DNA from 2 places in the Amycolatopsis sp. NPDC051716 genome. Region 1 is predicted to be linked to the other one. Evidence: riboswitches for the same ligand, from Rfam matches in the RefSeq annotation. Region 1 holds a riboswitch; the other holds the start of a gene.
What was found. A riboswitch is a leader RNA that binds a small molecule or an ion and turns the genes downstream of it on or off. The one in region 1 is predicted to bind glycine.
Positions count from the first base shown of each region.

Region 2: another riboswitch for glycine. It lies ahead of gcvP (aminomethyl-transferring glycine dehydrogenase); the one in region 1 lies ahead of gcvP (aminomethyl-transferring glycine dehydrogenase).

Region 1 is NZ_JBFAZA010000011.1:32,539-37,428, reverse strand. Features, by position in the region: gene AB0M30_RS16950 (NAD-dependent epimerase/dehydratase family protein) at 1-85, opposite strand, end outside; gene gcvP (aminomethyl-transferring glycine dehydrogenase) at 149-3,025, opposite strand; glycine riboswitch at 3,323-3,421, opposite strand; gene AB0M30_RS16940 (MerR family transcriptional regulator) at 3,464-4,042, opposite strand; gene AB0M30_RS16935 (TetR/AcrR family transcriptional regulator) at 4,323-4,890, shown strand, end outside.
Region 2 is NZ_JBFAZA010000010.1:193,268-198,157, reverse strand. Features, by position in the region: gene AB0M30_RS16340 (3-oxoacyl-ACP reductase) at 1-246, shown strand, start outside; gene AB0M30_RS16335 (hypothetical protein) at 243-440, opposite strand; gene AB0M30_RS16330 (helix-turn-helix transcriptional regulator) at 513-1,808, shown strand; glycine riboswitch at 2,057-2,155, shown strand; gene gcvP (aminomethyl-transferring glycine dehydrogenase) at 2,200-4,890, shown strand, end outside.

The sequences.
Region 1 (4,890 bases):
GGGCGCGCACGACGGCCCGGCCGATGAAGCCGCTGCCGCCGGTCACGACCACGGACGTCCGATCAGGACCGGTCCCACTCACCATGGGCGTCAACCTACCCGGCGTTCCTGTGCGCCCGCAGTGTGCCCGCACCGGCGGAACCCGGCTTCAGGCGAAGGCCTCCGGCGGAGGGCACGAACAGACCAGGTTGCGGTCGCCCGCCGCGCCGTCGATGCGGCGGACCGGGGGCCAGATCTTCGGTGCGGCCGTCCCCGCCGGGAACACCGCGGTTTCGCGGCTGTACGGCCGATCCCAGTCGCCCGCGACGCAGCGGGCGGTGTGCGGTGCCTGCCGCAGCGGTGAGGCCTCGAGGGGCCACTCCCCCGCCGCGACGCGGTCGATTTCGGCGCGGATCGCGATCATCGCGGCGCAGAAGCGGTCGAGCTCGGCGAGGTCTTCGCTCTCGGTCGGCTCCACCATCAGCGTGCCCGCGACCGGGAAGGACATCGTCGGCGCGTGCAGCCCGTAGTCCGCCAGCCGTTTCGCGACGTCGTCGACCGTGACGCCGGTGGCCTTCGTCAGCGGCCGGAGGTCGAGGATGCATTCGTGCGCCACCAGCCCTTCGCGGCCGGCGTACAGCACCGGGTAATGATCGGCGAGGCGGCGGGCGGCGTAGTTGGCGGTGGCCACCGCCACGAGCGTCGCCCGGCGGAGCCCTTCGGCGCCCATCATCCGGATGTACGCCCACGAGATCGGCAGGATCGACGCGCTGCCCCAGGGCGCCGCGCTGACCGGGCCGACGCCGGTGGCCGGTCCGGCCGCCGGCTGCAGCGGGTGGTTCGGCAGGAACGGCGCCAGGTGCGCCCGGACCCCGATCGGGCCGACGCCCGGCCCGCCGCCGCCGTGCGGGATGCAGAACGTCTTGTGCAGGTTGAGGTGCGAGACGTCGGCGCCGAAGCGGCCGTACTGGGCGACGCCGATCAGCGCGTTCAGGTTGGCGCCGTCGACGTACACCTGCCCGCCCGCGTCGTGCACCGCCGCGCACACCTCGCCGACGGTGTCTTCGTAGACGCCGTGCGTCGACGGGTAGGTGAGCATGATCGCGGCGAGATCGGCCCGGTGCTCGTCCACTGTGGACCGCAGGTGGGCGAGGTCGATGTTGCCCGCCTCGTCGCAGCGGACGACGGCGACCCGCATGCCCGCCATCACCGCGCTGGCCGCGTTCGTGCCGTGCGCGCTGGCCGGGATCAGGCAGACGTCCCGCGCGTGCTCGCCGCGGGCGCGGTGGTAGGCGCGGATGGCGAGCAGGCCGGCGAACTCGCCCTGACTGCCCGCGTTGGGTTGCAGGGAAACCGTGTCGTAGCCGGTGATCCGGGCGAGCCAGGCGCTCAGGTCGGCGACCACGGTCAGGAGCCCGGCGGCGTCTTCGGCCGGTGCGAACGGGTGCAGGCCGGCGAACTCCGGCCAGCTGATGGGCTCCATCTCCGCCGTGGCGTTGAGCTTCATGGTGCACGAGCCCAGCGGGATCATGCTGCGGTCGAGCGCGACGTCGGAGTCCGCCAGCCGCCGGAGGTAGCGCTGCATCGCGGTTTCCGAGCGGTGCGCGTGGAACACCGGGTGCGTGAGGAATTCGCTCGTGCGCCGCAGCGGGGCCGGGAGGGCGTCGGCGGTGTCCGCGTCCAATCCGTCCACATCGGACACGGAGACGCCGAACGCCTTCCAGACGCCGGAAAGCCGCTCGCGGGTCGTGGTTTCGTCGCAGGCGATGCCGACGTGGTCGTCGTCGATCCGGCGCAGGGAGATGCCGAGGTCGCGCGCGGCGGCGACAATGGTGTCCGCCCGGCCGGGCACCGCCGCGACGACCGTGTCGAAGAACTCGCCGTGCACGACGTCGACACCGCCCTCGGCGAGGCCGGCGGCGAGCACGGTGGCCATCCGGTGGGCGCGCAGCGCGATCGACCGCAGGCCCTCGGGCCCGTGGTACACCGCGTACATCGACGCCATCACCGCGAGGAGGACCTGCGCGGTGCAGATGTTGGACGTCGCCTTCTCGCGGCGGATGTGCTGCTCGCGGGTCTGCAGGGCGAGCCGGTACGCGGGCGCGCCGTCGGCGTCCTTCGCGACGCCGACCAGCCGGCCGGGCAGCTGCCGTTCCAGGCCCTTCCGCACGGCGAGGTAGGCGGCGTGCGGGCCGCCGAAGCCGAGCGGGACGCCGAACCGCTGCGTCGAGCCGACGGCGACGTCGGCGCCGAGCTCGCCGGGCGGGCGCAGCAGGGTGAGGGCGAGGGGGTCGGCGGCGACGATCACGGCCGCGCCGTGCTTCTTGGCCTCGCCGATGGTCAGGTCGAGCTCCCGGACCGCCCCGGACGCGCCGGGGTAGGACAGGAGCACGCCGAAGAAGTCACCGCCGAGCCCGAGCCCGGTCAGCCCCTGGGAGAGGTCTTCGACGACCAGTTCGATGCCGAGCGGCTCGGCCCGGGTCCGAAGCACGGCGAGGGTCTGCGGCAGGGTGTCTTCGTCGACGACGAACCGGTGGGAGGTCCCTCGCCCGGCCCGGCGCACCAGGGTCATGGCCTCGGCGGCCGCGGTGGCCTCGTCGAGCAAGGACGCGTTGGCGACGGGGAGCCCGGTCAGGTCCGCGACCATGGTCTGGAAGTTGAGCAGCGCTTCGAGCCGCCCTTGGGAAATCTCGGGCTGGTAGGGCGTGTAGGCGGTGTACCAGGCCGGGTTCTCGAGCACGTTGCGCCGGATGACGGGCGGGGTGACGGTGTCGTGGTAGCCGAGCCCGATCATCGAGGCGGTCAGCCGGTTGCGCCCGGCCAGCTCCCGGAGTTCGGCCAGCGCCTGCGCTTCGGAGGCGGGCGGAGGCAGTTCGAGGGGCTGCGCGGACTCCCGCAGCGACGACGGCACGGCCCGTTCGGCGAGTTCGTCGAGGGAGGCGACGCCGATGACGTCGAGGATGTGGCGGAGTTCGTCCGGTCCGGGCCCGATGTGCCGGTCGGCGAAGGGAAGACCCTGTTCCAGGGAGGCGAGTGACGGCTCCACGAGACCTCCTCCGAACGGCATGCCCGCCTGACCCGACCTTAGTTCACGAGGTGACCACGGCGGGGGTCCGGGGGCGGAGCCCGCCGGGCGGGGTGTGGGGGTTGCACCCCCACAAGACACTCCGAAGGGTTCGGGCGAGCGCATGCCGCGAGCACGGCTCGCCCAAACCCGGAGGAACCCTCCCCGCTCTGTCTGACCCCGAAGGGCGCCTGAGAGTTTCGCCCGCAGGTTGAACCGGGCTTGCACCGTCGGCGGGGCCATCAGGCTGTGTCCTGACGACCCGCTTTCCAGAGGCGTCTCGTCCGCGCGGTCCAGGGTGCCTGAGAGGTTCCGGGGAGGACTTGCTCCTTCGGCGCCGAGCTCAAGGTGTGGCTCGGACTCTCCCGCGCGGATTCGTCGACCGCACGGTGAACCTTACTCTGTCTGCCGCAGTGGTGATCAACCGGTCTTGCGGGCGTTGCGGCGCTGAGTGAGTTCGTCCGGTTGGTGCGTCTCGACGATGCCGCCGTCGGCGCGTTCGGCCGGGAACTCGTGGATGGTGCCGCTGATCTCCTGCATCGCGCCGCTGACGGCGATGCCGAAGACGCCCTGGCCGCCCTGGAGCAGGTCGACGATCTCCTCCGGAGAGGTGCACTCGTACACCGTGGTGCCGTCGGAGAACAGCGTCACCCGGGCCAGGTCGCGGACGCCGCGGACGCGCAGGTGGTCGACGGCGACCCGGATGTTCTGGAGCGAGACGCCGGTGTCCAGGAGCCGCTTGACGACCTTGAGGACCAGGATGTCCTTGAAGGAGTACAGCCGCTGCGAGCCGGAGCCGTGCGCGGTGCGGATGCTGGGCGCGACCAGTTTGGTGCGGGCCCAGTAGTCGAGCTGACGGTAGGTGATGCCGGCGATCTGGCACGCCGCCGGACCCCGGTAGCCCACCAGCTCGTCGGGCAGCGAGTCATCGGGGAACAGTTCCCCCTGCTCGCCAGTCGCGACCCCGACAGGCTGCTTCTCGGAACCAGCCTCGACCACGCAAGCCTCCCCTCGCCCGACCTGGTGGCCGGCGAATGACAGCCGGAGGAGTCCCAGGAGTGGGACCCGCCGGAGATCAACCGCCACGGTCCGGCCCCAGACCGTGAATCACACCGTGGCGATTTACCTCCTTCGACGGTAAGCGCCAGGAGAACACCGGTCAACGCGACGCGCGGCAACGCTCAACGGTCGGCTGAGCCTTTGAGCCGTTCGCCGTACCCCCACTCGTGGCCCGGCAAACCCGGTGGACATTTTTTACTCAGCCGAGTAACTTTTACTCATGCAAGTAAACACCGACCTCATGGCCGAACTGGGCCTCGGTGCCACCGAGGCCGCGCGCCGGGCGCAGATCATCGGGGCGACCATCGGCGTCCTGGCCGACCTCGGCTACCGCCGGACCACCTTCGCCAAGATCAAGGAGCGCGCTGGGCTCAGCAGCACCCGGCTGATCTCGTACCACTTCACGAACAAGGCCGGCCTCATGCAGGCCGTGCTCAGCACGGTCGTCGAGACCAAGGGCGCGTTCCTCACCGAACGCACCGGCGGCGGCCTCGACCCGGCCGACCGGCGCGGCTACCTGCGGGCGCACATCGAGACGTCGATCGCGTTCCTGCGGGCGTACCCGGAGTGCGTCCGGGCGCTGTCGGAGCTGGCCGCCAACTCCGACGATGCCGACGGCTGGGTGATGACGAAGGTGCTGGTCGACGACCTGCGGGTGCACGGCCTGGCCCGGCAGCTCAAGCAGGGCCAGGCCGACGGCACCTTCGGCGCCTTCACGCCCGAGGTGATGGCGATGTCGATCGCGCAGGCCATCGACGGTGTCGCCGCCGCCTACGCGGCCGACCCTT
Region 2 (4,890 bases), on a different contig from region 1:
GAGAACATCCGCGTCAACGCGCTGTGCCCGGGGCCGGTGAACACCCCGCTGCTCAAGGAGCTGTTCGCGAAGGACCCGGAACGCGCGGCGCGGCGCCTGGTGCACGTGCCGGTCGGCCGGTTCGCCGAGCCCGAGGAGATCGCGGCCGCGGTCGCCTTCCTGGCCAGCGACGACGCCAGCTTCATCACGGCGTCGCAGTTCCTGGTCGACGGCGGCATCTCCGGCGCGTACGTCACCCCGCTCTAACGCTTGGTCGGTTTCTTGACGCCGTAGACCTCCCGCAGGTGGCGCCAGGCCGCATTGAGCTTCTTGCGCTCTTCGGACAGCAGCCGTTCGCGGCGGCGCAGCACGCGGACGGCGATCTCGGAGGCGAGGAAGGCGCCGGCGGCGAAGGTCAGCCCGCCGACGATCAGGGTCAGGGCGAGGACGGTGGTGGTCATGGTGACCAGCGTCGGAGCGCCGCGGGCGGGTTGTCCCCGCGCAAAGCTAGCGGGTTTCGTTAGCTTTGTGAGGTGACGCACTGGCGCGCCGACGAGTGGGCGGAAGCGGTCCGGACGGGCATCCGCTCCCGCGGGCTCTCCCTGGACGAGGCCGCGCGGCGCATCGGCGTCCCGACGTCGACGCTGCGCAGCTGGATCGAGCACCGGCACGCGCCCAAGGTGACGGTGTTCGACCACTGGGCGCAGCTCGCCGAGGTCACCGGACTGACCGAAGCCGAGCTCCTGCGCGTCGCCGGCGTCCTGCCCGACAGCCTCGCGAGCCCGGTGCACGTCGCGCAGGCGGCGAAGGCGCTGCGGGAGGGCATCGACCGGGCCGGGCAGTTCCTCCGGCAGGCCACCGCGCTCGTCTACTCCTCGCCCGGCACGCAGGTGGCGAACGCGATCGCGGCGTCGCCGATCGACTGGGAGATGCGGATCCGCTCGGCCACCCGCGGCGACGAGGTCCGCGTCACCTACCACCACTACGTCGGGATCGTGCCGCCGCGGGACTTCCCCTACTCCGACGCCGAGGTGCGGCGGATCATCGAGCACGACGTCCTCGGCGAGCTGTGGCGGCCGCTCGGGCTGTACTGGCGGGTCGCCGAGGTGCACGACTGGCACGAGCCGCCGCGGCTGGTCATCCAGGTGCCCGAGCAGGAGGCGACCCGCCCGCCCGTGCCGTCGCCGGTCGTCACCGCGCCGCCGGTGGTCGTGCTGTCGCCGATCTGGGGGTACGGCGAGCTGCTGGCGTCGCTGGTCGCCGACGGCCTCGGGTTCGGCAACGTCGACTTCCGCTACTTCGGCCTCCCGGACGCGATGGCCGACCGCGTCCGGATCACCGCCCGCGAGCTGGCCGAGCCGGCGCCGCGGCTGGTGCACTCGGTGCCGCCGATCATGCTCCTGCACGGACTCGCCGTGCCGGACCTGACCGGACGGCTCCCGGTCGTGGTCCGCTACGGCCCTCGCATGCGCGCCCGCGCGGCGCGGATCTACCGCGAACCGCTGCTCGAAGCCGGGTTCGACGATCCTGAAGAAGGCGCCCGCGCGATCGAGGAGGCGATTTCGGTCCCGGGGGGCTGCGCGTACTTCGAGGTGACCCTGGCCGACGAGGACGTCTTCGACGGCGACCGCCCCTCGCTGGACCGGCTCAACGACTCGGTGGCGTGGCACGCCGAGCAACTCGTCGAGCAGGTCCTGCTCGGCGCGGGCCTGCCCCCGGTGCCCGTGGGCGGACCGTTGAAACGCCTGGTCCTGCCCTCGGGCCGGGTGCGACGGCCCCCGGCGCTGGCCGGGCAGGTCGCGCACCGGGTCGCCGAAGGTCGCGAATGACTCATTCGAGACCTCCGACGTCCCGAATGAGTCATTCGCGACCTCCCGGGGGCGCGGTCGAGGCGGGGTCGAGGATCACTGTGGTGTTGCCCGGGTGAAGTAGACGCCCGTGGGAAGCGCCGGGTACCGTAGCCGCCACAACTGCAGATCGGGCCGTCGAGCCGAGGCGGGAGAGCCCTCACGAAGTCGGTGGGGCACCGAAGGAGCAAACTCCCCGGAATCTCTCAGGTACCTGCTACCGCTTCGTGCGAGGCCACTCTGGAAAGCAGGCGCACCCGCGCCTCACCCAAGGTGAAAGCCGTGTCCCGCACGGTGAAACTCTCAGGTGCCATGACAGAGGGGGAGTTCCCAGCGCACCGTTCTGCCCGGTGCCCGGCCCGAGGAGCTCCCCATCACGTCTACGCAGTTCGACGCCCGCCACATCGGCCCGTCCGAGGCCGAACGCGCGAAGATGCTGGCCGAGTGCGGCTACGGCAGCCTGGACGCCCTCGTCGGGGCCGCTGTCCCGAGCGCCATCCGCGCCACCCGTGACCTGCGGCTCCCGCCCGCCGCGTCCGAAGAGGAAGCCACCGCGGAGCTGCGCGCCCTCGCCGCCCGCAACCGGCCGATGACGCAGATGATCGGCCTGGGCTACTCCGACACCGTCACCCCCGGCGTGATCCGCCGCAACGTCCTCGAGAACCCGGCCTGGTACACCGCGTACACGCCCTACCAGCCGGAAATCTCCCAGGGCCGGCTCGAGGCCCTCCTCAACTTCCAGACCATGGTCGCCGACCTGACCGGCCTGGCCACCGCGAACGCCTCGCTGCTGGACGAGTCGACCGCCGTCGCCGAAGCCGTCACGCTGATGCGCCGCGCGTCGAAGGCCAAGTCGAACAAGGTCGTCCTCGACGCCGAGTGCCTGCCGCAGACCATCGCCGTCGTGCGCACCCGGGTCGAGGCCCTCGGCATCGAGGTCGAGGTCCGGGACCTGCTGACCGGCCTGCCGGAAGAGTTCTTCGGCGTCGTCGTCCAGTACCCCGGCGCGTCCGGCGTGCTGCGCGGCCGCGGCTTCTACCACGCGATTTCCGAGTCGGCGAAGGCCGCGGGCGCTCTGTTCACCGTCGCCGCCGACCTCCTCGCGCTCACCCTGATCACCGCGCCCGGCGAGTTCGGCGCCGACGTCGCCGCCGGGTCGACCCAGCGCTTCGGTGTCCCGCTCGGCTACGGCGGCCCGCACGCCGGGTACATGTCGGTCCGCGCCGGCCTCGAGCGGTCGCTGCCCGGGCGCCTGGTCGGCGTCTCGGTCGACGCCGACGGCAACTCCGCCTACCGGCTCGCGCTGCAGACGCGTGAGCAGCACATCCGCCGCGAGAAGGCGACGTCCAACATCTGCACCGCGCAGGTCCTCCCGGCCGTGCTGGCCGCGATGTACGCGGTCTACCACGGCCCGGACGGCCTGAGGAAGATCGCCCAGCGCGTCCACGGCCTCGCCGCGGGCTTCGCCGACGCTCTCCGCAAGACCGGCGTCGAGATCGTGCACGAGTCCTTTTTCGACACCGTCGTCGCGCACGTCCCGGGCCAGGCCGCCGAGGTCCACGCGGCCGCCCGCGAAGCCGGGATCAACCTCGGGCACGTCGACGCCGACCACGTCCGGGTCGCCTTCGACGAGGTCAGCACCCCCGCGATCACCGCGAAGGTCCTGCGCGCGTTCGGGGTCGACGAGGACGTCCGAGACGGTGTCGCGCTGCCCAGCGGCCTGGCCCGCGAGAGCGGCTTCATGGGGCACGAGGTCTTCGGCACCCACCGCTCGGAGACGGCGATGCTGCGCTACCTGCGTCGCCTGGCCGACCAGGACTACGCGCTCGACCGCGGCATGATCCCGCTCGGCTCCTGCACGATGAAGCTCAACTCCACCACCGAGATGGAGCCGATCAGCTGGCGGGAGTTCGCGGGCATCCACCCGTTCGCCCCGGCCGAGGACGCCGAGGGGTACCACACGCTGGTCGCCCAGCTGGCCGAGTGGCTGGCCGAGGTCACCGGCTACGACCAGGTGTCGCTGCAGCCGAACGCGGGCAGCCAGGGCGAGCTCGCCGGCCTCCTCGCGATCCGCGCCTACCACCGCGCGAACGGTGACGACGCTCGCGACGTCTGCCTGATCCCGTCGTCCGCGCACGGCACCAACGCCGCGTCCGCGGTGCTCGCCGGGATGCGCGTGGTCGTCGTGAAGTGCACCGACGAGGGCAACGTCGACCTCGCCGACCTGCGGGCCAAGGTCGACGCCCACCGCGACACCCTCGCCGCGATCATGGTCACCTACCCGTCCACGCACGGCGTGTACGAGCACGACATCGACGAGCTGGCCAAGATCGTCCACGACGGCGGCGGCCAGGTGTACGTCGACGGCGCGAACCTCAACGCCCTGCTCGGCCTGGCCAAGCCGGGCGAGTTCGGCGGCGACGTCTCGCACCTGAACCTGCACAAGACCTTCTGCATCCCGCACGGCGGCGGTGGCCCCGGCGTCGGCCCGGTCGCGGTGCGCGCGCACCTCGCGCCCTACCTGCCGAACCACCCGCTGCTCGACGCCGCCGGCCCGGAAACCGGCGTCGGCCCGATCAGCGGCGCGCCCTACGGCTCGGCGTCGATCCTGCCGATCTCCTGGGCCTACGTCCGGATGATGGGCGCGCCCGGCCTGACCGCGGCCACGAAGGTCGCTGTGCTGGCCGCGAACTACGTCGCTTCGCGGCTCGCGCCGCACTACCCGGTGCTCTACACGGGCCAGGACGGCCTGGTCGCGCACGAGTGCATCCTCGACCTGCGGCAGATCACCAAGGAGACCGGCGTGACGGTCGACGACGTCGCCAAGCGGCTCATCGACTACGGCTTCCACGCGCCGACGATGTCGTTCCCGGTCGCGGGCACCCTGATGGTCGAGCCGACCGAGTCCGAGGACCTGGGCGAGATCGACCGCTTCATCGCCGCGATGATCGCCATCCGCGCCGAGATCGACGAGGTCGCGAACGGTAAGTGGAGCGCCGAGGAGTCGCCGTTGCGGGGCGCCCCGCACACCGCCGAGACGCTGGTCGGGGCGTGGGACAAGCGC